Regions from separate parts of the Nocardioides sp. NPDC004968 genome, predicted to be linked through region 1. Evidence: predicted binding sites of a transcription regulator. Region 1 holds the regulator's gene; the other holds the start of a gene.
What was found. Region 1 encodes HrcA, which represses chaperone genes, less so after heat shock. Its sites were predicted from a motif close to TTGGCACTCGNNNNNNNCGAGTGCCAA; they were not measured.

Region 1 (14,742 bases):
GGCTGGTCGCGCTGCGCTCGCCGGCCCGCTTCTACGGCGGCGAGGCCGAGGCCGGTGCGGCGATCGCCGAGTGCGTGGTCGGGCTCGGGATCTGGGACGTACGGATCGGCATCGCCGATGAGCTCTTCACCGCCGAGCAGGCCGCGCGGAGCGCCGGGCTGCAGGAGACGTACGCCGTCCCGGCAGATGGAGGCTCCACCGCGTTCCTGCGCGCCCTGCCGGTCCATGTGCTCGAGGACGCGAACGCGGTCAGCCTGCTGCAGCGACTCGGCCTGACCACGCTCGGCGGCCTCGCCGACCTGCCCGGGGCCGACGTCAAGGCGCGCTTCGGCGCGCAGGCCGCCTGGGTCCGCCGGGTGATCCACGGCGAGGGAGCGCGCCCGGTCACGGGGCGTACACCACCGCCCGAGCTCACCACCGAGGTGGCCTTCGAGCCGCCGCTCGACTCCGCCGAGGCGGTCTGCTTCTCGGCCCGGCAGGCGGCGGAGGGGTTCGTCAAGGGCCTCGCGACGCGTCAGGAGGTCTGCACCGAGGTGCGGATCGAGGTCGCCATGGAGGACGTCCCGGACTCGGTTCGCACCTGGGCGCATCCGCGGTGGTTCTCCTCCGTCGATCTCATCGACCGGCTGCACTGGCAGCTGGCCGGGGTCGTTGCGGGCGGGGCGGTGACCGAGGTCCGCTTCGTCCCCGAGGTCGCCGTCTCCGAGGCGGTCCACGCTGACGGTCTCTGGGGCGGTACGAACGAGCGCGTCGATCGTGGCATCGCCCGGGTGCAGGGCCTGCTCGGCCACGAGGCCGTCGTCGCCCCGGTGCTCCAGGGCGGCCGGACGCCACGCGACCGCCAGGCGTACGTCCCCTGGGGCGACCGCCCCACCGCTCTCCGCGATCGCCGACTGCCGTGGCCGGGCTCGATCCCGCCGCCGGCGCCTGCCCGGGTCCTGGCCGAACCGTGGCCGGCGGAGGTCTGCGACCAAGCCGGGCGGCAGGTGCTGGTGCTCCCGCGCGGAGGTGTCTCCGCCGACCCCGCCCGCTACCGCCCCTCGGCCGGCCAGCCCTGGCAGCGGGTCGCCTCCTGGGCCGGTCCGTGGCCGGTCACCGAGGCGTGGTGGGAGCCCGGCGGCGGGCGGCGGGTCGCCCGCTTCCAGCTCGTCGGGGTCGACGGCCGCGCCTGGCTGGCCACCTTCGACACCGACCACTGGCTCACCGAAGCCAGCTACGACTGATGGGCTCGGCTGATGGGCTGGAACAACCCCGAGATCCCGTGGAAGGAGCTGGAGCGGCGACTGTCGGGTCGTCCGCCGAAGGACCCCTACGGCGACGCGCCCATCTCGCGGCGCAAGAAGCGACTGACCGATGAGGAGGTGCGCGGGCCGGAGGGCCCGGTGGTGCCGTACGCCGAGCTCCACGCCCACTCCGACTTCTCCTTCCTCGACGGAGCGAGCTCCCCATCGGCGCTGGTCAGCGAGGCGATCCGGCAGGGGCTGCGCGGGATCGCGATCACCGATCACGACGGCTTCTACGGGGCTCCCGCCTTCGCGGAGGCGGCGCAGAAGCTGACGGGGCCGGCACGGCTGCTGACCGTCTACGGCGCCGAGCTGTCCCTGGATCTGACCAAGCCGCAGAACGGGATCGCCGACCCCGAGGGCAGCCACCTCCTGGTGCTCGCCCGGGGCGTCGAGGGCTACCGGCAGCTGGCCGGCGCGATCACCGAGGCGCAGCTGCGCGGGGACGAGAAGGGCCGGCCGGCCTACGACCTCGACGAGCTCGCCGACCGGGCTCGCGCCGGCAACTGGCTGATCCTGACGGGGTGCCGCAAGGGCGCCGTACGCCAAGCCCTCACCGGCACCGGCCCGATCGCCGCGGCCCGGGCGCTGCGCGACCTCACCGACAGGTTCGGCCACGACAACGTCGTCGTCGAGCTGACCGACCGCGGCCATCCGACCGACTCCTACGACAACGACCTGCTCGCCGGCATCGCCCGCGAGGCCGGCCTGCCCGCGGTCGCCACCAACAACGTCCATTACGCCACGCCCGACCGGCACCGCGTAGCCGACGCGCTCGCGGCGGTCCGCGCGCGCCGCACCCTCAGCGACATCGCCGGCTGGCTCCCGGCCGGCCCGGTGGCGTACGTCAGGTCGGGGGAGGAGATGGACCAGCTCTTCCGGCGCTACCCGGGAGCGGTGGCACGCAGCGTCCAGATCGCCGAGGAGTGCGCCTTCGACCTGCGCAAGGCCACCCCGAAGCTGCCCAAGCGCGGGATCCCCGAGGGCGAGACCGCCGCGAGCCGGCTGCGGCACCTGACCGAGGAGGGTTTCGCGGAGCGCTATGCGAAGGCGTACGCCACCGACCCGGAGTTCGTCGAGAAGGCCCGTAAGCGGGTGGAGCACGAGCTCGACGTCATCGAGCGCAAGGACTTCCCGGGCTACTTCGTGATCGTGCACGACATCGTCGAGTTCGCGCGGAGCGAGAAGATCCTCTGTCAGGGGCGAGGATCGGCGGCCGCATCCGCGGTCTGCTACGCCCTGGGGATCACCGCGATCGACCCGGTCTTCTACAAGCTGCCGTTCGAGCGGTTCATCTCCGAACACCGGGAGGAGGAGCCCGACATCGACGTCGACTTCGACTCCGACAAGCGCGAGACGGTGATCCAGTGGGTCTACGACACCTACGGCCGGCGCAACGCCGCGCAGGTCGCGAACATCGTCGGCTACCGGCCGAAGATGGCGGTCAGGGACGCGGCCAAGGCGCTCGGCCACAGCCCCGGCCAGCAGGACGCCTGGTCCAAGCATCTCGGCTACTCCCGCGTCGAGGCACCGGACGACGTCGGCATCCCCGCTCCGGTCCTCGCGCTGGCCGAGGAGATCCACGGAGCCCCGCGTCACCTCGGCATCCACTCCGGCGGCATGGTGTTGACCGAGGAGCCGATCGGCGAGGTCGTACCCATCGAGCGTGCCCGCATGGAGAAGCGCACCGTGATCCAGTGGGACAAGGACGCCGCCGAATACATGGGCCTTGTGAAGTTCGACCTGCTCGGGCTCGGGATGCTGGCGGCGCTCGACCACATGATGCACCTGGCTCTCGAGCACCTGGGGGAGGGCTGGACGCTGGCGACCATCCCCAAGGAGGAGCCGGCGGTCTACGACATGCTCTGCCGGGCCGACTCGATCGGGGTCTTCCAGGTCGAGTCGCGCGCGCAGATCGGCACCCTGCCGCGCCTGCAGCCGCGCTGCTTCTACGACCTGGCCATCGAGATCGCGCTCATCCGGCCGGGGCCGGTGCAGGGTGGAGCGGTCCATCCCTACGTACGCCGGGCCACCGGGCGCGAGGAGGTCAGCTTCGCCCACAAGCTGCTGGAGCCGGTGCTGGAGCGCACCCTCGGGGTGCCGCTGTTCCAGGAGCAGCTCATGGAGATGGGCCGCGTCCTGGGCGACTTCAACCACGACGACGCCGATCTGCTGCGCCGGGCGATGGGCTCGAAACGTGGTCTCGAGCGGATCGACTCGCTCAAGGAGCAGCTCTATGAGGGCATGCGCGCCAAGGGGATGGCCGAGGAGACGGCCGAGGCGGTCTACACCCAGATCCTCTCCTTCGCGAACTTCGGCTTCGCCGAGTCCCACGCGCTGAGCTTCGCCAAGCTCGTCTACGCCTCGTCGTGGTTCAAGCTCCACTACCCGGCCGCGTTCCTGGCCGGCCTGCTCCGCGCCCAGCCGATGGGCTTCTACTCGCCGCAGTCGCTGACCCAGGACGCCCGCCGCCACGGAGTGGAGGTACGCCGCCCCGACCTCGTCCTCAGCCAGGCCGCCGCGGACATGGAGCCGCTCGATGTCGACGTCGTGTCACCGACCGGGAAGGAGGACTGCCGGCTGGACGGCGAGAAGACCCCGTGGGTGCCCGGCACCCCCGACCCGACCCCGGAGCACCGGCGTGACGGCAACTTCGCTGTACGGCTGGGCCTGGACTCCGTACGCGGCATCGGCAAGGACGTTGCCAAGCGGATCGTGAAGGCCCGCGAGGAGGCACCGTTCAAGGACTCCCTCGACCTCTCCCGTCGCGCCGGGCTGGAACGCGCCCAGCTCGAGGCGCTGGCGACCGCTGGATGTTTGGAGGTGTTCACATCGAGCCGTCGCCAGGCGCTGTGGCAGGCGGGCTGGACCGAGACCGAGGACCAGCTCGAAGGAGTGCGATTCACCGCCGAGACCCCCGCGCTGCCCGGCCTCGACCCGGTCGAGGAGACCCTCGCCGACCTGTGGGCGACCGGCGTGACCCCCGGCAGCCATCCCTTCGCCCATCTCCGGGCCGGCCTGACCGCGGCGGGACTCCCGAAGATCAGCGACCTCCCCACCTCCGAGCCCGGCCGGCGCATCACCGTCGCCGGCCTGATCACCCACCGCCAGCGCCCCGGGACCGCAGGCGGCGTCACCTTCATCAACCTCGAGGACGAGACCGGCATGCTCAACGTCGTCTGCTCCGCCGGCCTGTGGAGGAAGCACCGCAAGATCGCTGTCTCCACCTCGGTCATGCTCATCCGCGGCATCCTCGAGCGCAACGACGGTGTCACCAACCTGGTCGCCGACCGCCTCGCCCCGCTCGAGGAGATCCACCCCGAGGCGGCCAAGGCCATCGCCTCCCGCCACCGCTCCCGCGACTTCCACTGACCACTGCCGAGGCGTCAGCTACGTCGGCCGAGGCGTCGGTTAGGTCGGCCGAGACGGCAGCCGGTGCCCTCTCGGCCGACGCGAGTGACGTCTCGCTCGACGCGGGCGACGTCTCGGCGCTAGCCGGCCGCGCGGAAGAGCTCGAAGGTCGTACGCCGCCGCTCCTCGAACCCGAGACCGAGGTAGACCGAGATGGCGCCGGTGTTGGCGACCGAGGCGTGCATCAGAGCGCGAGAGCCGCGGGCGTGGATGTCGGCGGTGACCGCGAGGACGAGGCGGCTGGCGAGGCCGCGGCCGCGTGCCTCGGGCGCGGTGCAGACGGCGCTGATCTCGATCCAGCCGCCCGGGTGCATCCGCTGGCCGGCCATCGCGACGAGGCGGCCCTCGTGGCGCAGCCCCAGATACGTACCCATCGTGTGGGTCGACTTCTCGAACGGTCCCGGCTCGGTGCGGGCGACGAGGTCGAGCATCTCGGGTACGTCGGCATCCCCGAGCACCACCGCCTCGGGGTCGGGCGCGGCAGCGACCCGTGACGTCTCGACGAGCTGGACCCCTTCGCCCCCGTCGACGACCGACCACCCGTCCCCGCAGACACCGGCCGCGCCGGTGATCAGCGCGGTGCCGCCGGGTCCGACGGCCGCGGCCAGGTCGCGCCACGCCTGCGGCTCGCGCGGGTCGGAGACGGCGGCGAAGGGCGAGATGTCGGGACGGTAGCGACGGGCGAGCCCCGAGCCCTCGGCGAGCGAGGCGTGCGCACCGGTCAGCGAGTGCCAGACCGGGTTGTCGAGAACATCGTCGAGAAGAAGATCAGGCTGCGAGACGGACACGCCGGAATTTTCCCACCACCGCCCCAGTCACGGTTAATCCTTTTCGACAGGTGGATCGATGGACGGGTGCCTTGCGCTCTGCGCGAGAAAGGTCAGTGCCGCGCCGACCGGAACGGCGACAGGGCGAGGATCGCTGACGCGACCGCGAACACCGCGACGGCCAGCCACAACGTCGGCCGGAAACCCACCAGATCGGCCAGCAGACCACCGACCACAGCACCGGCGACGGCGATCGTGCGGTTGGCCGAACGCCTGGTGGCGTTCACCCGACCCTGTACCTCGTCCGGTGTGTTCGCCTGCCAGTAGCCCATCTCGTTGGCATTCTCCACGCCCATCCCCAAACCCAGGAGCAGTTGCCCGGCGGCAATGGCGAAGAACGACGACGACAGCGTCGCGCCCGCAGACGCCGCAGGCGCGAGAGCTACGACTGCCCAGGCGGCCATGGTGAGCAGCCGCCCGAGAAGAACGATCCGTCCGGCGCCGTACGAATGTCCGAGCCGCGTGGCCAGCAGCGCCCCGAGGAGACCACCGACTCCCGCAAGGGCAAGAGCGATGCCGTACGTCAGCGGGCTCAGTCCCAACGATCGAAGCGCGAACGGGACGAGCACCGTGGCGGCCATGCTGTTCCCGAGGAACCAGACGTGGGTCGACCAGGCCAGCGGAGCGAGTGTCTTGTGCAGGTAGATCCAGCGGACCCCTTCGATGATCTCCTGCCGCAGCCGGGTGGTGGTCGGTCGTGGAGGCGGTTCGTCGATCGGGACCCGTGCGATCAGCACGGCGCTGACCAGGTAGCTGACCGCGTCCACGAGGACTGCCCACGGCGCACCGAGCAGCGATACCAGTCCACCACCGACGACAGGGCCGGTCGTCTGTGCCACCGTCTCGCTCTGGTCGAGCCGCGCGTTGGCGGCCAGCAGCTCGGACCTCGGCACCAGCCGGGGCAGGAACGACTGGAGCGCTGCGAACTCGATGACATTGAGCGTCCCGAACAAGAACAGCACAACCGCGACGGCCCACAGCGAGAGCCTGTCCAGTGCCCACAGTGCAGGGATGACCAGCAACGTCGCGGCCAGAAGGACGTTCGACCACACCAGCACCGGCTTGCGACGCATCCGGTCCACCAGTGCGCCGACAACCAATCCCAGCAGCAGGTACGGCAGCAACTGCGCCGCTCTGATCAACCCGACCTCGGTGGCGCTCGCGTCAAGAACTGAGACGATCAGCACCTGGATCGCGATCACGGTGACCGAGCTGCCGAACGCGCCGATCGTCGCCGCGGTCCAGTACGTACGGAACCCCGGGACGGTCACCCGGCGATTCTAGGGGCGTAGCACCGGCTCCCCGCCGGAACTGCCCACTCGACCCCATTTCTGACAACTCGGCGCGGGGGTTGAGAATGGAGGGGTGCCTTCCGCCCTGCCTCCCGGTGACCCTGCCCCCACCGACGGGTCACTACCGGCCGAATCGCTGAGCACGCTGGGGGAGAAGGGGCTGGGCTTCTACGTCCACGTCCCGTTCTGCACGGTCAGATGCGGCTACTGCGACTTCAACACCTACACCGCGATCGAGCTGGGTCCCGGCGCGAGCCGGCAGACGTACGCCGACCAGGCCATCGAAGAGGTCCGGCTGGCGCGCCGGGTGCTGGGCGACAGTGACAAGCAGGTGGACACCGTCTTCTTCGGCGGCGGCACCCCGACGCTCCTGCCGGCGAGCGACCTGACCGGCATGCTCGGAGCGATCAGGGACGAGTTCGGCCTCGCCGACGACGTCGAGGTGACGACCGAGGCCAATCCCGACTCCGTCGACCTGGACTACCTGCGAGCCCTGCGCGAGGGCGGCTTCACCCGGCTCAGCTTCGGCATGCAGTCGGCCGTCCCTCACGTACTCGAGACCCTCGACCGCACCCACGACCCCGAGCGGGTCCCGCTGGTCGTGGAATGGGCGCGCGAGGCCGGCTTCGAGCAGGTCTCCCTCGACCTCATCTACGGCACTCCGGGCGAGTCGATCGACGACTGGCGCACCAGCCTCGACGCCGCGCTGGCCAGCAACCCCGACCACATCTCGGCCTACTCCCTCATCGTCGAGGACGGCACCGCCCTGGCCCGAAGGGTCAGAAGAGGCGAGATCGAGATGCCCGACGAGGACGACCTGGCCGACAAGTACGAGCTGGCCGACGCCACCCTCCGAAAGCACGGCCTGACCTGGTACGAGGTCTCCAACTGGGCCACCGACGAGACCCAGCGCTGCCGCCACAACATGCTCTACTGGCAGGGCGGCGACTGGTGGGGTGTCGGCCCCGGCGCCCACAGCCACGTCGGCGGCACTCGATGGTGGAACGTCAAGCACCCCAAGGCGTACGCCGACCGCATCGGCGCCGAGCAGAGCCCCGCCCACGCCCGCGAGATCCTCGCCGAGGAGGACCGGCGGGTCGAGCGCGTCCTGCTCGAGCTGAGACTTGCCGACGGCCTGCCGGCAGACGCCCTCGACGACGAGGGCCGCGCCGCTCTCCCGGAGCAGGTACGCCGCGGTCTGGTCACCGTCGCCGACGACACGATCTTCCTCACCGAGACCGGCAGGCTCCTCGCCGACGCGGTGGTCCGAGACCTGCTCCCCTGAGCATCCCTGAGCATCCCTGAGTCCGGGACCTTGGTCCTGATCGAAGGATCAGGGGTGATCCTGATTGGTAAAGAGGGCCCGAGAGGGGAGAGTGGAGTCATGGCAACCACAACTCTTTCCCGTCCCAGCAACGACAAATGGATCGCCGGCGTCTGCGGCGGTCTTGGCGACCGTTTCGGCATCAACTCGAACCTGATCCGGCTGGCCTTCGTCATCTCCTGCCTGCTCCCCGGACCGCAGTTCATCGTCTACATCGTGCTGTGGATCATCATGCCGAAGAAGTCGTCCTACTGACCGAGGCTCAGACGGGTTCGGTCACGAAGTCGATCAGCTCCTCGACCCGCCCGAGCAGGGCGGGCTCCAGGTCGCCGAACGAATTGACCCGGCCCAGGATGTGCTTCCAGGCCCGGGCGATGTCGGCCTGATCGCGGTGGGGCCAGCCCATGTGCTGGCAGATGCCCTTCTTCCACTCGATCGACCGCGGCACGTTCGGCCAGGCCTCGAGCCCGAGCCGGGCCGGCTTGACCGCCTGCCACACGTCGATGAACGGGTGACCGACGATCAGCACGTGCTGACCGACCGCGGAGCGCCGGATCGACTCCGCGATCCGGGCCTCCTTGGAGCCTTTGACCAGATGGTCGACGAGCACCCCGACCCGCCGCTGCGGTCCAGGCTTGAACGAGACCAGGTGGTCGGCGAGGTCGTCGACACCGCCCAGATATTCGACGACGACGCCCTCGATCCGCAGGTCGTCGCCCCAGATCTTCTCGACCAGCTCGGCGTCGTGACGCCCCTCGACGAAGATCCGCGACTCGCGCGCGACCCGGGCCTTGACGTTGTCCACGGCCACCGAGCCCGACGCGGTGCGGGTCGGCTTCGCGGGTGCCGTGCGGGTCACCGGGGGAGTGAGGATGACCGGCTTGCCCTCGAGCCAGAAGCCCGGCCCCAGCGGGAATGTACGCCGCTTGCCCTTCCGGTCCTCCAGGGTCAGCGTGTGCAGGTCGCGGTCGATCCGCACGATCTCGCCGACGAAATCGGTCTCGACCTCCTCGACCACCGCGCCCAGCTCTGCGGGAGTCTCGACGGCACGCCCGTTCTTGGGCTTGCGCCAGTCGCCGGCCAGTACGTCGGAGCCGTAGCGATCGCTCATCCGGAGAACGTTAGTGGAGTCAGCAGCGAGAACCGGTGAGCACGCGCCCGAGCTGCTCGAGAACCTCGTCCGGCGTGGCCGCGGTCTCCGGGAACCTGAAGGTCACGTGGTGGCCGCCGTCGAGGGCGATCCAGGATACGTCGACGCTCTCGGCGGTGAGGTTGGAGAGGCGTACGCCGACAATGTGACGCGGTCGCAGCCCGAGCCGAGCCGAGAGCGAGCGGCACAGGTCCGCCTGGTGCTCGTCGTTGGCGTGGGCCGTGATGCGGACCAGCAGATCGTCGGCGATCATAGGACTCTCCAGTGGGGCGGAAACAGTACAGCGAATGGCTCTAAGGTCAGCCTAACCTAAGGCTATCTCGATGGCGACAGAAGTGTCCCGTTCCACAGAGCGGAGCGGCCACCGGAAACTGGTGCCTGTGACGCGAACCGGTAGGATTGGCACTCGCACGGAATGAGTGCCAGGCAGCCAGGACGATAGGAGGGCAGATGCAGAACGAACGCAGGCTCTCCGTCCTCAGGGCGATCGTCGAGGACTATGTGAAGACCGAGGAGCCGGTTGGCTCCAAGGCGCTCGTGGAGCGTCACGGTCTCGGTGTCTCCCCGGCGACGGTACGCAACGACATGGCCGCGCTGGAGGAGGAGGGCTACATCACCGCCCCCCACACCAGCGCCGGCCGGGTGCCCACCGACAAGGGCTACCGGCTCTTCGTCGACCGGCTGACCACGGTCAAGCCGATGACCGCGGCCGAGAAGCGGGCGATCGCCGGCTTCCTCGAGGGCGCGGTCGACCTCGACGACGTCGTCACCCGCTCGACCCGGCTGCTCTCGCAGCTGACCCGCCAGGTCGCGGTGGTGCAGTACCCGACCCTGAGCCGCTCGACCGTCCGCCACGTCGAGCTCGTCGCGCTGGCCCCGACCAGGCTCCTCCTCGTGCTCATCCTCAGCACCGGCCGCGTCGAGCAGCGACTGCTCGAGGTGACCGAGGAGGTCTCCGAGGAGACCCTGGCCACGCTGCGCGCGAAGATCAACACCGCGGTCGCCGGCGCCGTCATCGCCGACGCCGGCGAGGCGCTGCGCACGATCGCCCAGCCGCCCGACGCGCCCGCCGACGCCCCGCAGGACCCGCTCGCCGCCGCCGTGGCGGAGGCCCTGATCGAGGCGATGAACGACCACCGCTCCGACGAGCGGATCTCCATCGGCGGCACCAGCAACCTGGCCCGCTTCGGCGACAACTTCGACACCGCCGTACGCCCGCTCCTGGAGGCCCTCGAGGAGCACGTCGTCCTGCTCAAGCTGATGGGCGAGGCGACCGCGGGCGGACTGGTCACGGTGCGGATCGGTGCCGAGGGCCCCTACCAGGAGCTCTCCCAGACCAGCGTGGTCGCGACCGGCTACGGACCTGGCGACGAGGCGCTGGCCACGCTCGGCGTGGTCGGCCCCACCCGGATGGACTACCCCGGATCCATGGCGGCGGTGCGCGCGGTGGCGCGTTACCTCTCCCGGATCCTCGACGAGGCTTGAGCAGCAGACTCGATTCAAGGAAGATCAGCGAACTTCGATGGCAGGAAGACCGACGTTGGACCCCTATGAGCTCCTCGGTGTCGACAAGGACGCCGACGACGCAACGATCAAGAAGGCGTACCGGAAGCTGGCGCGCCAGTACCACCCTGACGTCAACCCCGACGCCGAGTCGCAGGAGAAGTTCAAGGAGATCTCCCACGCCTACGAGGTGCTGAGCGACCCGCAGAAGCGGGCTGCGTACGACCGCGGTGGCGACCCGTTCGCGGGCGGTTTCGGCGCACAGGGCGCAGGCTTCTCGTTCACCGACATCATGGACGCCTTCTTCGGCGGCGCCGGTGCCGGCACCGGAGGCGCGGGGCGTGGCCCCCGTCCGCGCGTACGCCGCGGGCAGGACGCCCTCATCCGTCTCGACATCGACCTGGCCGAGGCCGCCTTCGGCGTCACCCGCGACCTCAAGGTCGACACCGCCGTCGTCTGTGACACCTGTGGTGGCGAGGGGGCCGCGGAAGGCTCCCACCCGATCCCGTGCGAGACCTGCCACGGCCAGGGTGAGGTCGCGGTCGTGCAGCGCTCCTTCCTGGGCGAGATCCGCACGCTGCGCCCGTGCTCGGCCTGCAACGGCTTCGGCACCGTCATCCCCGACCCGTGCCGCGACTGCAGCGGCGAGGGCCGGGTGCGCTCCCACCGCACCCTGACCGTCAAGATCCCGCCGGGCGTCGACGACGGCACCCGGGTGCAGCTCGCCGAGCAGGGCGAGATCGGCCCCGGCGGCGGCCCCGCCGGCGACCTCTACGTCGAGATCCACGTCGCCAAGCACGCCACCTTCACCCGGAGGGGCAACGACCTGCACTGCACCGCGAAGGTGCCGATGACCGCGGCCGCGCTCGGCACCACGCTCAACCTGCCGACGCTCGAGGCCGACCTCGTCGGCGAGGGCGCCGACCAGATCGACCCCGAGGACGCCTCGATCCAGATCGACCTCAAGCCCGGCACCCAGTCCGGCACCGACCACGTCCTGCGTGGTCGTGGTGTCCCCGGTCTGCGGGGCGGTCGCGGCGACCTGATCGTGACCATCAACGTGGAGACCCCCACCAAGCTCGACCTCGAGCAGGAGGCGCTGCTGCGCCAGCTCGCCGAGATGCGCGGTGAGGAGTCCGTCCAGGGCCAGCTCAAGGCGGCCCACAAGGGCGGCGTCTTCTCCTGGTTCAAGGACACCCTCAACGGGCACTGATCCACGATGACCCTTCCCGTTCACCTCGTCGAGTCGCTCGTCGGCACCCGTGTCGGCGACGACATCGAGGTGAGCGGCGACGAGGGCCATCACGCGGTCGTCGTACGCCGCCTCCGGGTCGGCGAGGAGGTCGTGCTCACCGACGGCGCCGGCGAGGGCGTCACCGGCACGATCACGCAGACCACCAAGAAGTCGATGACCGTACGCGTCGACGAGATCATCCTCGGCGACGCGCCGCCCGAGCCCGCCCTGACGGTCGTCCAGGCGCTGCCCAAGGGCGACCGCGGCGAGCTCGCCGTCGAGATGCTCACCGAGATCGGCGCGGCCAGCATCGTCCCGTGGGCGGCGACCCGCTCGGTCGCCGTCTGGAAGGGCGAGCGCGCGGTCAAGTCCCTGGCCCGCTGGCGGGCCACCGCCCGGGAGGCCGCCAAGCAGTCCCGCCGGCTGTGGCACCCCGAGGTCGAGCCGCTGGCCACCACCGACGCCGTCGTGGCCATGATCGAGGCGGCCGACGTCGCCGTCGTGCTCCACGAGGAGGGCACCCTCCCGCTCGGTGCGGTCCCCGTCATCGACGAGGGCACCATCCTCGTCGTGGTCGGCCCCGAGGGCGGCCTGACGGACGAGGAGATCTCCCTGTTCGAGAAAGCCGGCGCCACCACCATCCGCCTAGGCGGCGAGGTCCTCCGCACCTCGACGGCAGGCGTAGCGGCGAGCGCCGCCCTCCTGGCCCGCACCCGCCGCTGGGACTGACCGCCGACTGCTCGGCGTGGTGGGTTCGTCCTTCGGGGATGCCGGGTGAGTATGGAGGCATGAGGAGCACACGTACGCGTCCGGCGGGCGCCATGATCGCTCTTGCTCTCTGCGGCGTGCTGGCTGCCGGGTGCGGCAGCAACGACGCCGTCGCCGAGGATCCCGACGTGTCGGCCGAGCCGTCCGAGGAGCCGTCGACACTGCCACGTACCTCCGGCCTGATCACGCTGGCGGCACCGGCCGAGGGCGCGACGGTGTCGGACAGCTTCGAGGCCTCGGGCAAGGCCAACTCGAACGAGGCGAACGTGCCGTGGGAGGTCCGCGACACCACTGGCGAGACGGTGCTCGAGGGGGCCGCGACGGCCGAGGGCTGGGTGGACAAGCTCTACCCGTGGAAGACCACGGTCGACGTCTCCGAGCTCGAGCCCGGGACGTACCTCTTCATCGCTCGCACCGACGACACCTCCGACGGCGAGGGGAAGCCTTCTGAGGAGGTTGGCGCCCGGATCACCGTCGAGTAGGAGATCATCGCTACCGTGATCCTCACCGAACGGCAGCTCAACCGGACCCTCCTGCTCCGCCAGCACCTGCTGTCGCGGGCCTCGCTCACCCCGGCCGAGATGATCGAGCATCTGGTCGGCCTGCAGGCGCAGGAGTCGATGCCGCCGTTCTTCGCGCTGGCCGCCCGGCTGGAGTCGTTCGACCCCTACGCGCTCAGCGCCCAGCTCGAGTCGAGCGCGCTGGTGCGGCTCTCCTCGCTGCGGTCGACGATCCACATGCACACCGCCGCGGATGCCGCGCTGATCAGGGCCTGGACCCAGCCGGTCCACGACTTCTACACCCAGCGGGTCGAGATCGTCCGCCCGGCGGCGCAGCTGGAGGGCTTCGTGGAGGCGGCCGAGGACGTACTCGCTCTCGGGGCGCTGCCCAACGCGGCCCTGGAGGCCGGTCTGGTCGAGCACTTCCCCGGCGTACCGGCCAAGGCGCTCGGCCTGCGGGCGCGCAACGAGCTGCCGCTGGTCCAGCTGCCGCCGCGAGGCCTGTGGAAGGGCTCGGGCGGGCTCGTCTACGACCTGCTCCCGCGCTGGACGGGCGTGCCGCCGGTGGCCGTGGACGATGTCGTCCCGACGCTGGCGCCGGAGATCGTACGCCGCTACCTGCGCGCCTTCGGGCCGGCGACCGCCGCCGACATCACCACCTGGTCGTCCCTGACCCGCCTGGGCCCGGTGATCAAGCAGATCGAGGGGCTGGTGACCTACCGCGACGAGGCCGGCAAGACCCTCTACGACGTCCCGGACGCACCGCTCGCCACCGGCGAGGAGCACGCCCCGGCGCGGTTGCTCGGGACGTACGACAACCTCTGGCTCGCCCATGCCAACCGCGAGCGGATCACTGCCAAAGGCACCCGCAAGGAGTGGGGCATCGCTCGTGGTGGCGCGGTCATCATCGCCGGCGGCCACCTCGTCGGTCTCTGGAAACCGGTCGAGGGGAAGGTGGAGGTCCGCAAGCTCTTCCGTGATCTCACCCCCGAGGAGCGCGACGAGCTCGCCGAGGAGACCTCCCGCGTCGAGTCGCTGCTCGCGAGCTGACGCCGGAACTATCCAGTAGGAGAGGGGCCGAGCGCCCGCGTACCATGGACGCATCAGCCTCGTGACGAGAAAGGGCCCGCTCCGGGCATCCATGACCGATCGACACCCAAGTCCGCTTCCGACCGACACCTCCGACCAGGGGGTCACCGCGACCACCAAGCACACCGTGGTCGTTCCGAACAGCGTCGACATGGTGACCGTCCTCGGTCCGGCCGATGAGCACCTCGGGATCATCGAGGCCCACTTCGACGCCGACGTGCACGTGCGTGGCAACCGGATCACCCTTCACGGCGCCCCCAGCGAGATCGCGATGATCGAGCGGGTCCTGGAGGAGCTGGTCCAGATCATCCGCACCGGCCAGGGCGTCAGCGGCGAGACGGTCGAGCGGGTGATCGGCATG
Region 2 (14,742 bases), on a different contig from region 1:
GGACCTGGGAGGCCCAGCGGTCCTGTGCCTCGGTGGTCCAGGACAAGGACAGCCGTCCATTCGGATCCTCGGTCATCGTGGCGATCCGGGTTCCGTAGGCCCATACGTCGAGTGGATCACGCATCGGGACCGCCCTCACGGATCTCGGCATGTAGCTCGATATGGCCGCCGAGTTCGCGGATCACCTCGAAGACGCGCGATGCGTAGAGGTTGGGGTTGCCGGACTCGATCCCCACCATGTATTGCCGCGAGATCCCGAGTGTCTCGGCGAGCTCCTCCTGGGTCAGGCCGCGCGCCGTGCGCACCTCGGCAAGCGCTCGTCCCAGCGCCTGGGGCGAGCGTGCTATCGCCGTGTAGTGAGCCACATCTTCTCCCGGTGTCAGGTTATCCTTACAACGTTGGAGTGTCAGAATATCAGGACACTGCCGGAATGTTCGGATATCCTGACACCGGGATGACGTGGGGCTACTCGCTCGTGCTGTCGTCCTCGTCTGGACCCTTGCCGCCGGTGCTGAGCATGTCGGCGGTGAGGCCGGTGGCGGCGCGGTAGTCGACGGTCCCCGCAGGCGTACGCGGCACCGACTCGACCAGGAGGACGAGCTTGGGCTCGTGCGACTCCCCGAGCCGGTCGCGGGCGTGCTTACGCAGGTCGGCAGCCGTGGTCTCGGTCGACGGGGCGAGCTGCACCAGCGCCGCGACCTGCTGGCCCCAGCGCGGATGGGGCATGCCGAAGACGGCGGCGTCGACGACGTCCTCGTGGGCGAGGAGCACGCCCTCGATGGGCTCGGGGTGGATCTCGAGGTCACCGGTGCGTACGAGTGTGGCGGCCCTGCCCAGCAAGGTGATCGAGCCGTCCTGCTCGCGGCGGGCGAGGTCGCCGGGGAAGGTCCAGCGCCGGTTGTCGATCAGCTTGATCGCGGTCGCCGAGCGGGCGTTGTCCTTGTAGTAGCCGAGAGCGGCGGGGCCGGATCGGGCCAGCAGACCCTCGACCCCGGGAGCCGCCGGGGTGAGGTCGGGGTTGAAGACCTCCACCTCCGGACCCACCATGAACCGCGCCTCGCCGGGCACGAGCGGGGATCCGTCGTCGGCGCGGGAGCCGGTGACGCCGGTCTCGAGGGTGCCGTAGGAGTCGACGATGACCCGGCGGGCGAAGGCGTTGCGCAGGATTGCGAGGACGCCGTCGGAGAGCGGTGCCGCGGTGTTGGAGACCCCGGCGAGCGAGTGCAGCGGCCAGCGCTTCTTGCCGGTCAGCCGGGCCTTGGCCACCGGTCGCGCCTGGGCGTCGCCCAGCAGCGTGATCGCGGTCGCGCCGGCCCGCTCGGCGAGGTCGAGGAACGCCTCGGCGGAGAACGTGGGCGAGGTGTCGAGAACCGCGGTGCCACCGGCGACCAGCGCTCGCAGGAGCAGCAGCTGGCTCTGCCCGTGCAGCAGCGGACCGCCGGCGAGCAGGACGACACCCGAGTCGCGAGCGGCCGCCTCGGCGGCGAGACCCTCGACCGACGGGATCGGCGCGTTGCGGCGGACCGTGTTCAGTGCGGCCCAGATCAGGTCCTCCTGGCGCCAGACCGCACCCTTCGGGGTGCCCGTGGTGCCGGTGGTGAAGATGATGTGCCAGTCGCCGGGCGTACGTCCGACCGTCGGCCGCTCCTTGGACGCCGCGGCGACCTTGGCGTCGTAGTCGGGGCCCAGGACGACCCGGTGGTCCAGCTTCAGGTCGAGCTCGTCGAGATCATCGGTGAACTCGGGGGAGACGATGGCCGCGACGCAGTCGGTGGCGGCGTACGTCCGGGCGAGCTCGTCGCGTCGGTAGGCATGGTTGATGTTGACCGGGATGGTGCGGGCCTTGAGGCACCCGTAGAGGGCGTCGACCCACTCGATCCGGTTGGTCGCGTGGACGGCGACCTGGGCACCCGGCTCGAGGCCGACACTCAGCAGGTGGTTGGCCAGGCGCGTGGCACGCTCGTCGATCTCGGCGTACGTGTAGGCGCGCTCGGTGGTGATGACTGCCGGGCGGTCGGGGATGGCATCGGCCATCGCTTCCAGGATGTCGGGCAGTGTGAGGGGGATCACGGCGGACACAGGGCTTCTGCGCCTTCCAATTGGTAGGGCCAGGGGTAGCGCCGCACGGCACGGAGCCGTACGTCGGATCACCCGGTCGTCACGTACGCGCCTCGAGCAGCTCGGCGGCGACCGTAGCGCTGGCACGATAGTCCACCTTGCTCACCGGCGTGCGAGGGACTCGCTCCACGAGCAGGATGTCCTTGGGCACCTTGTAGGCGGAGATGAGGCTGCGGCAGTGCTCGCGGAGCGCATCGGTCGAGGTCACGGCGCCGTCGCGGAGCTGCACGAGAGCGGTGACCTGCTGGCCCCAGCGCTCGTGCGGGGTGCCGACGACCGCGGTGTCGAAGACGTCGGCATGACGCAGCAGGACCGACTCGACCTCCTCGGGGAAGACCTTCTCGCCGCCGGTGTTGATGCAGCCCGACCCGCGGCCGAGGACGGTGATCGAGCCGTCCTCCTCGCGCCGCGCGAAGTCGCCCGGGATCGACCAGCGCTGCCCGCCGACCTCCTTGAACGTCGCCGCGGTCTTGACCGGGTCGTTGTAGTAGCCCAGCGGGATCGACCCGGTGCGCGCGAGCATCCCGGTCTCACCCGGAGCGCACGCCTTCATGTCGGTGTCGAAGACCTGTACGTCCATCCCGACCTGGAACTTCGGCGCGGCCTGCGCGCCCTCGTTGCCGTCGTCGACCTGCATGCCGGCCGCCCCGGACTCCGAGGCGCCGTAGGAGTCGAGGATGTAGCGGCCCGGCAGCGCCTCCCGGAGCTGGGTGCGTACCCCCGCGGAGAGCGGGGCGGCGCCGTTGGAGACGGCGAACAGGCTGCTCAGGTCCCAGCGCTCCGGCTCGCGCAGGATCGCCTCGGCGACAGGGCGGCCCATCGCGTCGCCCAGGAAGGTGAGCGAGTTGACCCCGGCGGCCTGGACCAGGTCGAGGATCGTCTCGGGCGACCAGGCCGGCTCGGTGTAGAGCGAGACCGTGCAGCCGGCGACATGGCCGTTGCCCATGATCCACTGGCTGCCGCCGTGCATCATCGGACCGCAGGCCAGCAGCACCATCGGCGACTCCTGTGCCGCAGCCTCCTGGGCGAGCTGCTCGACGGTGTCGAAGGGAGCGCCGAACCGGCTCGCGTTCATCGCGGCGCGGATGATGTCCTCCTGGCGCCAAACGACGCCCTTCGGCATCCCGGTCGTGCCGCCGGTGTAGATGACATAGCGGTCGTCGGGGCTGCGCTCGATGTCGGGGCGCTCCTTGGACGCGGCGGCGACCGCGGCGTCGTACTCCTCGCCCATCACCAGCGTCGGGATGCCCAGGCCGAGCGCGGCGACCGCCTCGACGTGCTCCGGTCCGATGATCGCCGCGACCGCGTCGGAGTTGCGGTAGAGGTGGTCGAGCTCGTCGTGGAGGTACTTGTGGTTGATGTTGATCGGCACCGCCCGCGCCTTCATGCACCCGTAGAAGGCGTCGACCCACTCGATCCGGTTGCGGGAGTGGACGGCGACGTGGTCGCCAGGTTTGATGCCCTGCCCGAGGAGGTGGTTGGCCAGCCTGGTCGCGCGCTCGTCGACCTCGGCGAAGCTGTAGGCGTGTTCCATGGTGAACACGGCGGTGCGGTCGGGGATGGCGTCGGCCATCGCCTCGAGGATGTCAGGGAGAGTGATCGGGGTCACATCACCGAGTGTGGCAACTAGAACGTGTTCTCGTCTAGCGAATGGGGTGGAAAACCTTCCAACGCCTGTTGCCGCCGGGCGAGGTCGGCCCGCTCCGGCCCGTGCGTGCAGAGCGCGATGGCCTCCGCGTACGCCTCGATCGCATCCTCGTGACGCCCCGACCGTTCCAGCAGCTGGGCACGTACGGCAGGCAGCCGGTGCCCCGGGAGAGCGACCGAGTCCAGCGCCTCGAGCCCGGCCCCGGCGCCGTTCGCCTCGGCCACCGCGACGGCCCGGTTGAGACGTACGACCGGGGTGTCCTGGAGCGTCAGCAGCTCGTCGTAGCGCTCGACGATGCGCTTCCAGGCGGTCGTCTCGGAGCTGGGCGCGAGGGTGTGCTCCGCGGCGATCAGCGCCTGGAGGAGATAGGGGGCAGGGGCCGCGTGGGCGAGCGGGGTGAGGATCGCGAGGGCCTCGGCGATCTCGTCGGTCCGCCAGCGGGTGCGGTCCTGGTCCGGAAGCAGCACGAGAGCGCCGTCCGGCCCGATCCGGGCCGCTCGGCGCGAGTGCTGCAGGAGCATCAGCGCGAGGAGAGCGTCGATCTCCGGGTCCGGCTCGGGGAGAACCGACCGAAGGACCCGGACCAGCCGGATCGCCTCGCCGGCCAGGTCGCTGCGTACGACATCGGGACCGGTGCCGGGGGCGTAGCCCGCCGTGAACGCCAGATAGGCGACCTCGGCGACGATCCCGACCCGGCCGGCGAGGTCTGCGGGAACCTCGAACGAGGCGCCCGCGAGGCGCTTCCGTGCCCGGGTCAGCCGCGCCGCCATCGTGGCCTTCGACTGCAGGAAGAGCCGCCCGATGTCCTCGGTGGAGACGCCGAGGACCAGACGGAGGGTGAGTGCGGCAGCCGCCTCGCGGGACAGGGTCGGGTGGGCGCAGAGCAGCACCAGGCGCAGCCGCTCGTCGGTGACCTCACCAGAGTCGACCATCACCCGCTGCGCCTCCTGGGTCACCGCCGCATCCACCGCGAGCAGCGGCATCTTGCGAGCCAGCACCTCCTCGGAACGCATCCGGTCCACGATCCGCCGCCGCGCGGTGGTGAGCAGCCAGGCCGGTCCGTTGTCGGGCTCGCCGTCGACCGGCCAGCTCCGCGCCGCTGCCTCGAAGGCGTCGGCCAGGCCGTCCTCGGCCAGGTCGAGACGGCGGAACTGCGCGACGAGGAGGGCCAGCAACCGGCCCCACTCCTCGCGCAGCACCTTCTCCAGCATCGCCGTGGGTCGCCCTAGTCCGCCGCGCGGATCTCGATCGCCGACTCGACCGTGGCGAGCAGCCGGCAGCACTCGGCCAAGTCATCGCGGTCCTCGGACTCCACGACGTAGAGCCCGGCCAGGTGCTCGGCCGCCTCGGTGTAGGGGCCGTCGGTGACGCCCGAGGAACGCACGGTCACCGCCGTCGACGGAGCCGCGAGCGCTGCGCCGTACCCCTTCAAGATCGTGTGGCCACGCTCGGCGAGCAGGGCCGCGAACTTCTCGTGCACGGCGAACAACGCGTTCCGGTCCTCCTTCGACTTCGCCTGCCACTCGGCCTCGACGTTGGGGATGAGCAGGTAGTACCTCATGCGGACATCCCCTCGTGCTCGACGATCTCGCGGATCTCGAGCGCCGTCTCGAGCTCGGCGAGCACCTTGCAGCACTCGAGCATGTCGTCGGCGTCGTCGGTCTCGATCGTGTAGAAGCCGGTCACGTGCTCGACGGTCTCGGCGAACGGGCCGTCGGTGATCACCACCCCGTCACCGGTCTTGCGCAGCGTCTTGGCCTTGCTGGAGTGATGGAGCTCGGCGCCGCCGGTGACCTTGTGCCCGCGTTCGGCGAGCAGCTTGGCGAACCTGCCGTGCACCTCGTACCCGGCTGCCTTCTCCTCCGGCGTCGACTCGGCCCAGAAGGCCTCGTTCGTCGGCAGCAGCACCATGTATCTGGTCATCGTGATCCCTTTCGTCCGCTCGGTTTGAGTCTGTCATCGGGGATGACGGGTGGGACAAGGCCAAATCGACACCGGGAAGGAACGAAGATGTACGTCATCCGTTCAACTTTCACCGGAAGGCTCCGCGTGTGACCGACCCCCTGCTGCGAAGCGAGCACGCGCCCGAGCCCCGGACGCTCGTCGACATCTTCCGGGCCACCGCGGCCCAGGTGCCCGACGAGCCGGCCGTCGACGCGGGCAACGGGCTGCTGACGTACGCAGAGCTCGAGGAGGCCGCCGACGGGCTGGCCGCCGAGCTCAACGCCGCCGGGATCGGACCGGGGGACAAGGTCGGGCTGCGGATCGCGAGCGGCACCACCGACCTGTACGTCGCGATCCTCGGGATCCTCTGCGCGGGCGCCGCCTACGTGCCGGTCGATGCCGACGATCCCGAGGAGCGGGCCCGGCTGGTCTTCGGTGAGGCGCAGGTCGCTGCGGTCGTGACCAACGACCTGCGGGTCACCACGACGAGCGAGCCCGGCGAGGAACGCGAGCCGGAGGAGCCGTCGACCGACGACGACGCCTGGGTGATCTTCACCTCCGGGTCGACCGGCACCCCGAAGGGCGTCGCCGTCACCCATCGCAACGCCGCGGCGTTCGTCGACGCCGAGTCGCGCCTCTTCCTCCAGGACGCCCCGATCGGGGTCGGCGACCGGGTGATGGCGGGCCTCTCGGTGGCCTTCGACGCGAGCTGCGAGGAGATCTGGCTGGCGTGGCGCTACGGCGCCTGCCTGGTCCCGGCCCCACGGGCACTGGTGCGGTCCGGGGTCGACGTCGGCCCGTGGCTGGTCGCCAACCAGATCACCATCGTCTCGACCGTGCCCACGCTGGTCGCGCTGTGGCCGCCGTCCTCGCTCGACAGGGTCCGGCTGCTGATCACCGGCGGCGAGGCGATCCCGCCCGAGCTCGCCGCCCGACTGGTCACACCCGACCGGGAGGTGTGGAACACCTACGGCCCGACCGAGGCGACGGTGGTCGCCTGCGGTGCCCAGCTGACCGCCGAGGGACCGGTACGGATCGGCCTCCCGCTCGACGGCTGGGACCTCGCCGTCGTCGACCCCGCCACGGGCCTCCCGGTCCCCGAGGGCGAGACCGGAGAGCTGATCATCGGCGGTGTCGGCCTGGCGCGCTATCTGGACGCGGCCAAGGACGCCGAGAAGTACGCTCCGATGCCCACTCTCGGCTGGGAGCGCGCCTACCGCTCCGGCGATCTGGTCGTCAACGATCCCGCCGGGCTGCTCTTCGGCGGGCGCGCCGACGACCAGATCAAGCTCGGTGGCCGGCGCATCGAGCTCGGCGAGATCGACAGCGCTCTGCTCCAGCTGGACGGGGTCGTCGGGGCCGCGGCGGCGGTGCGGAGGAGCGCCGCGGGCAACAGCCTGCTGGTCGGCTACGTCACCGTCGACGACACCTTCGACCAGGCCACCTCCGTCGCCCGGCTCCGGGCCGACATGCCGGCGGCGCTGGTGCCGCGGCTGGCCGTGGTCGACAGCCTCCCGACGCGTACGAGCGGGAAGGTCGACCGCGACGCGCTGCCGTGGCCGCTCGCCTCGGCCGCGGGTTCGGGAGAGGGGCTCAGCGACACCGAGGCCTGGCTGGCCGGGCTGTGGAACGACGTCCTCGGCGCCGAGGTCAGCGGGCCCGCAGCGGACTTCTTCGACCTCGGCGGCGGCAGCCTGACCGCGGCCCAGATGGTCAGCCTGATCCGCGAGCGCTTCCCCGAGGTCGCGCTCGGCGACATCTACGACCAGCCGAAGCTCGGCGCGCTGGCCACCTACATCGACGAGATGGGCAGCTCTGCCGCGCTCTCCGAGCACGAGGTGCCGGCCGTACGCCTCAAGACCCAGGTCGCGCAGGTGGTCGCCACGATCCTGCTGCGCTGCCTCGCGGCACCGCGCTGGCTGACCTGGATCGGGCTCGGGACGACGCTCGCCCAGCCGTGGGCGCCCTGGCTGCCCTCGCTCAGCTGGTGGATCCTCGTGCCGGCCGTCCTCGCCTTCCTGACTCCACCGGGCCGGATGCTGCTCGCCGCGGGCGCGGCGCGACTCATCCTGCGCGGCGTACGTGCGGGGGAGCACCCCCGCGGCGGCAAGGTCCATCTCCGGCTCTGGCTGGCGACGCACGCCGTCGACGAGCTCGGCGCGCACGGTCTCGCCGGGGCACCGTGGATGCTCTGGTACGCCCGGCTGCTCGGCGTGCGGATGGGCAAGAACGTCGACCTGCACAGCCTCCCGCCGGTCACCGGCATGCTCACCCTCGGCAAGGGCTGCTCGATCGAGCAGGAGGTCGACCTCTCCGGTCACTGGATCGAGGGTGACGTGCTCCATCTCGGTGAGGTCGAGGTGGGCGAACGGGCCCGCGTCGGGGCGCGCTCGACACTGCTGCCCGGCGCACGCGTCGGCGACGACGCCGAAGTCGGACCGGGTTCGGCGGTCTTCGGTGTGGTGCCGGTGGGCGAGTTCTGGTCGGGTTCGCCGGCCGTACGCGCCGCCAGAGAAGCCCGCGGGCCGTGGCAGCCACCCGAGGCGCGGGCCCAGGTCTGGATGCTCCTCTACGGCATCGCGGCCGCCGTCCTCGCGCTCCTGCCCGCGGTCGCCATCGGCGTCGGGATGCTCGTCGGCGTGGCCCTCGCCGGCGTGCCCACCTCCTACACCGACATCGGGGCGCTGCTGGCCTGGAGCCCGGTCGCGGTGGCGGCCGGATTCGCCACCCTGGCCGCGCTGATCTGGGCGGTGGTGCGGCTCGCCGGTCTGGCGATCGCCCCCGGCGTACATCCCGTACGCAGCCTGGCCGGTGTCGCGGTCTGGTCGACGATGCAGGTGCTCGACGAGGCACGCACGTGGCTCTTCCCGCTCTACTCCTCGACGCTGACGCCGCTGTGGCTGCGGGCGCTGGGGGCGAAGATCGGCAAGCACGTCGAGGCCTCGACGGTCCTGATGATCCCCGGGCTGACGCAGGTCAACGACCAGAGCTTCCTGGCCGACGACACCCTGATCGGCGGCTACGAGCTGGGCGGCGGCTGGCTGCGGGTCGAGCGGGTGAAGATCGGCAAGCGCGCCTTCGTCGGCAACTCCGGCATGGCGGCGCCCGGCCGCAAGGTGCCGAAGGCGTCCCTGGTCGCCGTGCTCAGCGCGGCCCCGCGCCGCAAACGCGCGCAGAAGGGGGAGAGCTGGCTCGGCTCGCCGCCGGCGCCGCTGCGCCGGGCGGCCGGCGAGGCCGACTCGGGACGCACCTACGACCCACCGACACGCCTCAAGATCGCAAGGGCGCTCGTCGAGCTGGCCCGGCTGGTGCCGCAGACGCTCGCGGTGCTGCTCTACGCGGGCGTCGGCTACGTGCTCGTGCGGGTCTGGGAGGCGACCGACCTCCTCGTCGCGATCCTGGTCACCGGGCCGGTGCTCGCGGTCGCCGGAGCGGTCGCCGCCGGAATCACGGTCGCGGCGAAGTGGCTGCTCGTGGGCCGCATCCGGGCCGGGTCGCACCCGCTGTGGAGCTGGTTCGTGTGGGCCAACGAGCTGGCGGACACCTTCGTCGAGGTGCTCGCCGCACCCTGGTTCACCGGCGCCGTGTCCGGCACCCCGGTGCTCAACCTCTGGTTCCGAGCGCTCGGCGCGAAGATCGGCCGCGGCGTGTGGATCGAGACCCACTGGCTCCCCGAGACCGACCTCGTCGAGCTCGGCGACGGCGCCACGGTCAACGCCGGCACGGTCGTGCAGACGCACCTGTTCCACGACCGCGTCCTGGCCCTCGACGAGGTCGTCCTCCGGCGCGGCGCCACGCTCGGGCCGAACTCGGTGATCCTGCCCGCCGCGGCCATCGGCCGGCACGCGGTCGTCGGCCCGGTCTCGCTGGTCATGCGCGGGGAGAGCCTCCCCGACAAGACCCTGTGGATCGGCAACCCGATCGGTCCCTGGGACCAGGCGGCCCCCTAACATGACCGCCGTGCCGAAGCTCCCCGCAGCCGACCCCTACCTTCCTGGTCATGGGGATCCGTCGTGGAGCGCGACCCACTACGACCTCGAGCTCACCTACGACTTGGTCGGCAACCGGCTCGCGGGCACGGCGACGATCCGCGCGGTCGCCGTCGAGGACATCAACCGCATCGTCCTCGACCTCGCCTACCTGCGGGTGCAGAAGGTCGCGATCGACGGCCGCCCACCGGCCAAGTGGTCCCACCACGACCACCGCCTGGTGCTGAACCTCCGCTCGCGGATCGCGGCTGGCGAGGAGTTCGTGGTCACGGTCAGATACTCCGGCAAGCCCCGCCCGGTGGTGCTGTCCCACCACGGCGACGCCGGCTGGGAGGAGCTCGATGACGGTGTCATCGTCGCAGGTCAGCCGCATGGTGCGCCGACCTGGTTCCCCTGCAACGACCGCCCTTCCGACAAGGCCCGCTACGCGATCAGCGTGACCACCGCGCCGGGCTATGCGGTCGTCTCCAACGGCGAGCTGACCTCCCGCGTACGCCGCGGCAGTGGGGAGACCTGGCGCTACTGGCAGGCCGAGCCGATGGCGACCTATCTCGCCACGGTGCAGATCGGGCGCTACCGGGTCGTCGACATCGCGACGAGCGAAGGGCCGGGCGGCCGGGTGCCGATCCGGGCCGCGTACCCGGTCGACGCCACCGCCGGGTTCGAGGCCTCCTTCGGGCGGCAGCGGGACATGATGGCCTACTTCACCTCGGTCTTCGGGCCCTACCCGTTCGCCTCCTACTCCGTCGTGGTCACCGACGACGAGCTCGAGATCCCGCTCGAGTCGCAGTCGCTGTCGACCTTCGGGCGCAACCACCTCACCGGCGAGTGGTCGGAGGTACGCCTCGTGGCCCACGAGCTCGCCCACCAGTGGTTCGGCAACGCGGTGACCCTGCGCGAGTGGCGCGACATCTGGCTGCACGAGGGTTTCGCCTGCTACAGCGAGTGGCTGTGGTCCGACGCCTCCGGGGGTCGCGCGTGCGGCGAGCACGCCCGCCACCATCACCGTCGGCTGTCCGCGCTCGCGCAGGACCTGGTCCTCGCCGACCCCGGTCCCGCGGACATGTTCGACGACCGCGTCTACAAGCGCGGAGCGCTCACCCTGCACGCACTGCGGCGCACCGTCGGCGACGAGCCCTTCTTCAAGATCCTGCGCACCTGGATCGCCCGGCACAGCGGGGGATCGGTCACCACCGCCGACTTCGAGGCCCTCGCGGCCGAGGTCTGCGGCCGCGACCTCACCGCGCTCTTCGACGCCTGGCTGCGCCGGTCGGCGCTGCCCGACCTGCCCGCCTGATTGTCGCTCTGTCGTATTTTGGGGCTCGTGCCTGAGCTGACCTTCCGTGATGCCAACTTCTCCGATGTGGACGCCTTGGTCGGGCTGATCGAGTCGGCCTACCGCGGCGACGCCTCCCGTGCCGGGTGGACCACCGAGGCCGACCTGCTCGCGGGGCAGCGCACCGACCCCGAGGGCGTACGCGAGGTGATCACCGCTCCGGGATCCCGCCTCCTCGTCGCCGAGGCTGAGACACACCCGGGCGCCGAGCGGCCGGGCGAGATCGTCGCCTGCTGCCAGCTGCAGAAGCGAGAGGCGTACGTCTATTTCGGCATGTTCTCCGTCTCGCCGCAGCTGCAGGGGGCCGGCGTCGGCAAGGCCGTCATGGCCGAGGCCGAGCGGATCGCGCGCGAGTGGGGCGCGGAGGAGATCCGGATGACTGTGATCCGTCAGCGCGAGGACCTGATCGCGTTCTACGAGCGGCGCGGGTTCGGGCGTACGGGACGCTTCGAGCCGTTCCCCTACGGCGATGAGCGCTTCGGCCGCCCGCTGCGTGACGACCTCGAGTTCGCCGAGCTCGCGAAGCCTCTCTGACCGTCGCCATCCTGGGATTTTCTTGCACTCGCAGGGGTCGAGTGCTAAACATGAGGCTGGCACTCTTACCATGAGAGTGACAACAACCGGACCGGTGACGTTGAGGCGTCGCGAGCGGCAGGGAAGGGTTCTGCCGGGAGTGGCGTCGTCCGTCGCGGGCAACCCATCGGACCGGATCCAACGAACTTCCCAAGTGAAGGATCGCAGGAGCAATGCCGAAGCTCATCGCTTTCAACGAGGAGGCCCGTCGGGGTCTGGAGAAGGGTCTCAACACCCTCGCCGACGCCGTCAAGGTCACCCTCGGTCCCAAGGGCCGCAACGTCGTGCTCGAGAAGAAGTGGGGTGCCCCCACGATCACCAACGATGGTGTTTCCATCGCCAAGGAGATCGAGCTCGAGGACCCCTACGAGAAGATCGGTGCCGAGCTGGTCAAGGAGGTCGCGAAGAAGACCGACGACGTCGCCGGTGACGGCACGACGACCGCGACCGTTCTCGCCCAGGCGCTGGTCCGCGAGGGCCTGCGCAACGTCGCCGCGGGTGCCAACCCGGCCGGCCTGAAGCGCGGCATCGAGGCGGCCGTCGACGCCGTCACCGAGCAGTTGCTCGCGCAGGCCAAGGACATCGAGACCAAGGAGCAGATCGCTGCTACCGCCTCGATCTCCGCTGCTGACACCACCGTCGGCGAGATCATCGCCGAGGCGATGGACAAGGTCGGCAAGGAAGGCGTCATCACCGTCGAGGAGTCGAACACCTTCGGGCTCGACCTCGAGCTGACCGAGGGTATGCGCTTCGACAAGGGCTACATCTCGGCCTACTTCGTGACCGACCCGGAGCGTATGGAGACCGTCCTCGACGACCCGTACATCCTGATCGTCAACTCGAAGATCTCCAGCGTCAAGGACCTGATCCCGGTCCTGGAGAAGGTCATGCAGACCGGCAAGCCGCTGGTCATCCTGGCCGAGGACGTCGACGGCGAGGCTCTCTCGACGCTGGTCGTCAACAAGATCAAGGGCACCTTCAAGTCCGTCGCCGTCAAGGCTCCGGGCTTCGGTGACCGCCGCAAGGCCATGCTGCAGGACATCGCGATCCTCACCGGTGGTCAGGTCATCTCCGAGGAGGTCGGCCTCTCCCTGGAGACCGCCGGCATCGAGCTGCTCGGCCAGGCCCGCAAGGTCGTCATCACCAAGGACGAGACCACCATCGTCGAGGGTTCGGGCGACCAGGGTCAGATCGAGGGCCGGGTCAACCAGATCCGCGCCGAGATCGAGAAGTCGGACTCCGACTACGACCGCGAGAAGCTCCAGGAGCGCCTCGCCAAGCTGGCCGGCGGCGTGGCCGTCATCAAGGTCGGCGCGGCCACCGAGGTCGAGCTCAAGGAGCGCAAGCACCGCATCGAGGACGCTGTCCGCAACGCCAAGGCTGCTGTCGAGGAGGGCATCCTCGCCGGCGGTGGTGTCGCGCTGATCCAGGCCGCTGCCGCTGCCTTCGAGAAGCTCGAGCTCGACGGCGACGAGGCCACCGGTGCCTCGATCGTCAAGGCCGCCATCTCGGCGCCGCTGAAGCAGATCGCCATCAACGCCGGCCTCGAGGGCGGCGTCGTGGCGGAGAAGGTCGCCGGCCTCCCGCAGGGCCACGGCCTCAACGCCGCCACGGGCGAGTACGTCGACCTGCTGGCCGCGGGCATCATCGACCCGGCCAAGGTGACCCGCTCGGCGCTGCAGAACGCCGCGTCGATCGCCGCGCTGTTCCTCACCACCGAGGCCGTCGTGGCCGACAAGCCGGAGAAGGCCGCCGCTGGTGGCGACCCGACCGGTGGCATGGGTGACATGGGCGGCATGGGCTTCTGAGGCGCAAGCCGAAGAAGCGATCAGCACAGCTGAGTCCGTTTCGCTAGAGCACACGCGAGTGCCCCCGCCGGTTGGCGGGGGCACTTGTCGTTTTCCGGCCGCCGCCGGGAGGTACGACGGGACGTTCTTGTCCGTTACCAGCGGGTAGACCGACCAAAGCGTCCCGTCGTATCACGGACACCGGGCTACGCTCGACGCCATGAGCCCGAAGGCGATGTCGGCGCTGGCGATCTCGGCCGTGCTTCTCGCTGGATGCGGCGGTGAGCCGGCCGCTGCTCCCTCGTCCCGCGCAGCGACACCGTCGACCTCGGCGCCACCCTCTTCACCCTCTCCGAGCCCGTCGGAGACGCTCCCACCTGTGGCCGACAAGGTCTCGCTCCCGCAGCTGATGCGGGAGGACTTCCCGGGCGGCGAGGTGAAGGTGCTGCGGGAGTCGGGGAGCACGGATGCGTACCGGCGCTTCGAGGTCAGCTACCCGAGCGGTCCGCTGACGATCACCGGGGTGCTCTTCCGGCCGCGGGGCGCCGGTCCGTTCCCAGGGGTGGTCTTCGCGCACGGTCACATCGACACCGACATCTACGTCACCGGGCAGGGGCTGAAGCGGGAGCAGGACCGGCTGGCGCGGGAGGGCTACGTCGTCCTGCACACCGACTACCGCGGTCACGCCGGATCGTCCCCCATCCCGGAAGGAACCGAGGAGGACGAGAGCCGACTCGGCTACACCCGCGACACCATCAACGCCGTCCAGGCGATGAAGCGACTTCCGTACGTCGACCCCGACCGCACCGCGTTGCTCGGCCGCTCCATGGGTGGGGGAGTGGTGATGAACGCGCTCGTCGCCCAGCCGGGGCTGGTGCGGGCCGGGGTGACGTACGCGTCGGTCTCCTCCGACATCGTCGACAACATCAACCGGTGGGCGGTGCCGTCGCGGCCCGACGAGGTGGCCCGGCTCTACCGGCAGCACGGCGATCCCGAGACGGAGCCGGAGTTCTGGGAGGGGCTGTCGGCGCGGACGTACTTCGACCGCATCGAGGTCCCGGTCCAGATGCACCACGGGACCAATGACGAGTCCTGCCCGATCAGGTGGGCCTACACCACCCGGGACCTGATGGAGACCGCGGGCGTACGCCAGCGACTGTGGGTCTACCCCGGGGAGCAGCACGCCTTCGCGCCGCAGTGGGACCTCTCGATCCGGCGGGTCGTCGGGTTCCTCGATCGTCATCTGGCATGACCTGATCAGGCGATGAGGAGGGGCCCAGCGGTCCCATTCTTTTGGGGACTTTCGACACTGTCTCGACAACAGCTCGGTAACGCAACATTGGTGCT

Region 2: a site for HrcA is predicted at 11,591-11,617, ahead of groL (chaperonin GroEL). Genes of this name have one in related genera too.

The regions. Positions count from the first base shown of each region.
Region 1 covers NZ_JBEXJF010000004.1:39,760-54,501, forward strand. The annotation lists gene ABZU72_RS06970 (DNA polymerase Y family protein) at 1-1,223, shown strand, start outside; gene ABZU72_RS06975 (error-prone DNA polymerase) at 1,236-4,655, shown strand; gene ABZU72_RS06980 (GNAT family N-acetyltransferase) at 4,775-5,482, opposite strand; gene ABZU72_RS06985 (MFS transporter) at 5,575-6,792, opposite strand; gene hemW (radical SAM family heme chaperone HemW) at 6,887-8,098, shown strand; gene ABZU72_RS06995 (PspC domain-containing protein) at 8,198-8,392, shown strand; gene ABZU72_RS07000 (DUF3097 domain-containing protein) at 8,400-9,248, opposite strand; gene ABZU72_RS07005 (hypothetical protein) at 9,268-9,540, opposite strand; gene hrcA (heat-inducible transcriptional repressor HrcA) at 9,738-10,772, shown strand; gene dnaJ (molecular chaperone DnaJ) at 10,810-12,003, shown strand; gene ABZU72_RS07020 (16S rRNA (uracil(1498)-N(3))-methyltransferase) at 12,010-12,753, shown strand; gene ABZU72_RS07025 (Gmad2 immunoglobulin-like domain-containing protein) at 12,813-13,274, shown strand; gene ABZU72_RS07030 (winged helix DNA-binding domain-containing protein) at 13,290-14,342, shown strand; gene ABZU72_RS07035 (PhoH family protein) at 14,533-14,742, shown strand, end outside.
Region 2 covers NZ_JBEXJF010000030.1:46,811-61,552, forward strand. The annotation lists gene ABZU72_RS22040 (HipA domain-containing protein) at 1-124, opposite strand, end outside; gene ABZU72_RS22045 (helix-turn-helix transcriptional regulator) at 117-365, opposite strand; gene ABZU72_RS22050 (AMP-binding protein) at 466-2,070, opposite strand; gene ABZU72_RS22055 (AMP-binding protein) at 2,159-3,727, opposite strand; gene ABZU72_RS22060 (DUF6596 domain-containing protein) at 3,745-4,977, opposite strand; gene ABZU72_RS22065 (YciI family protein) at 4,992-5,327, opposite strand; gene ABZU72_RS22070 (YciI family protein) at 5,324-5,689, opposite strand; gene ABZU72_RS22075 (Pls/PosA family non-ribosomal peptide synthetase) at 5,818-9,660, shown strand; gene ABZU72_RS22080 (M1 family metallopeptidase) at 9,662-10,996, shown strand; gene ABZU72_RS22085 (GNAT family N-acetyltransferase) at 11,024-11,569, shown strand; gene groL (chaperonin GroEL) at 11,782-13,416, shown strand; gene ABZU72_RS22095 (alpha/beta fold hydrolase) at 13,616-14,647, shown strand.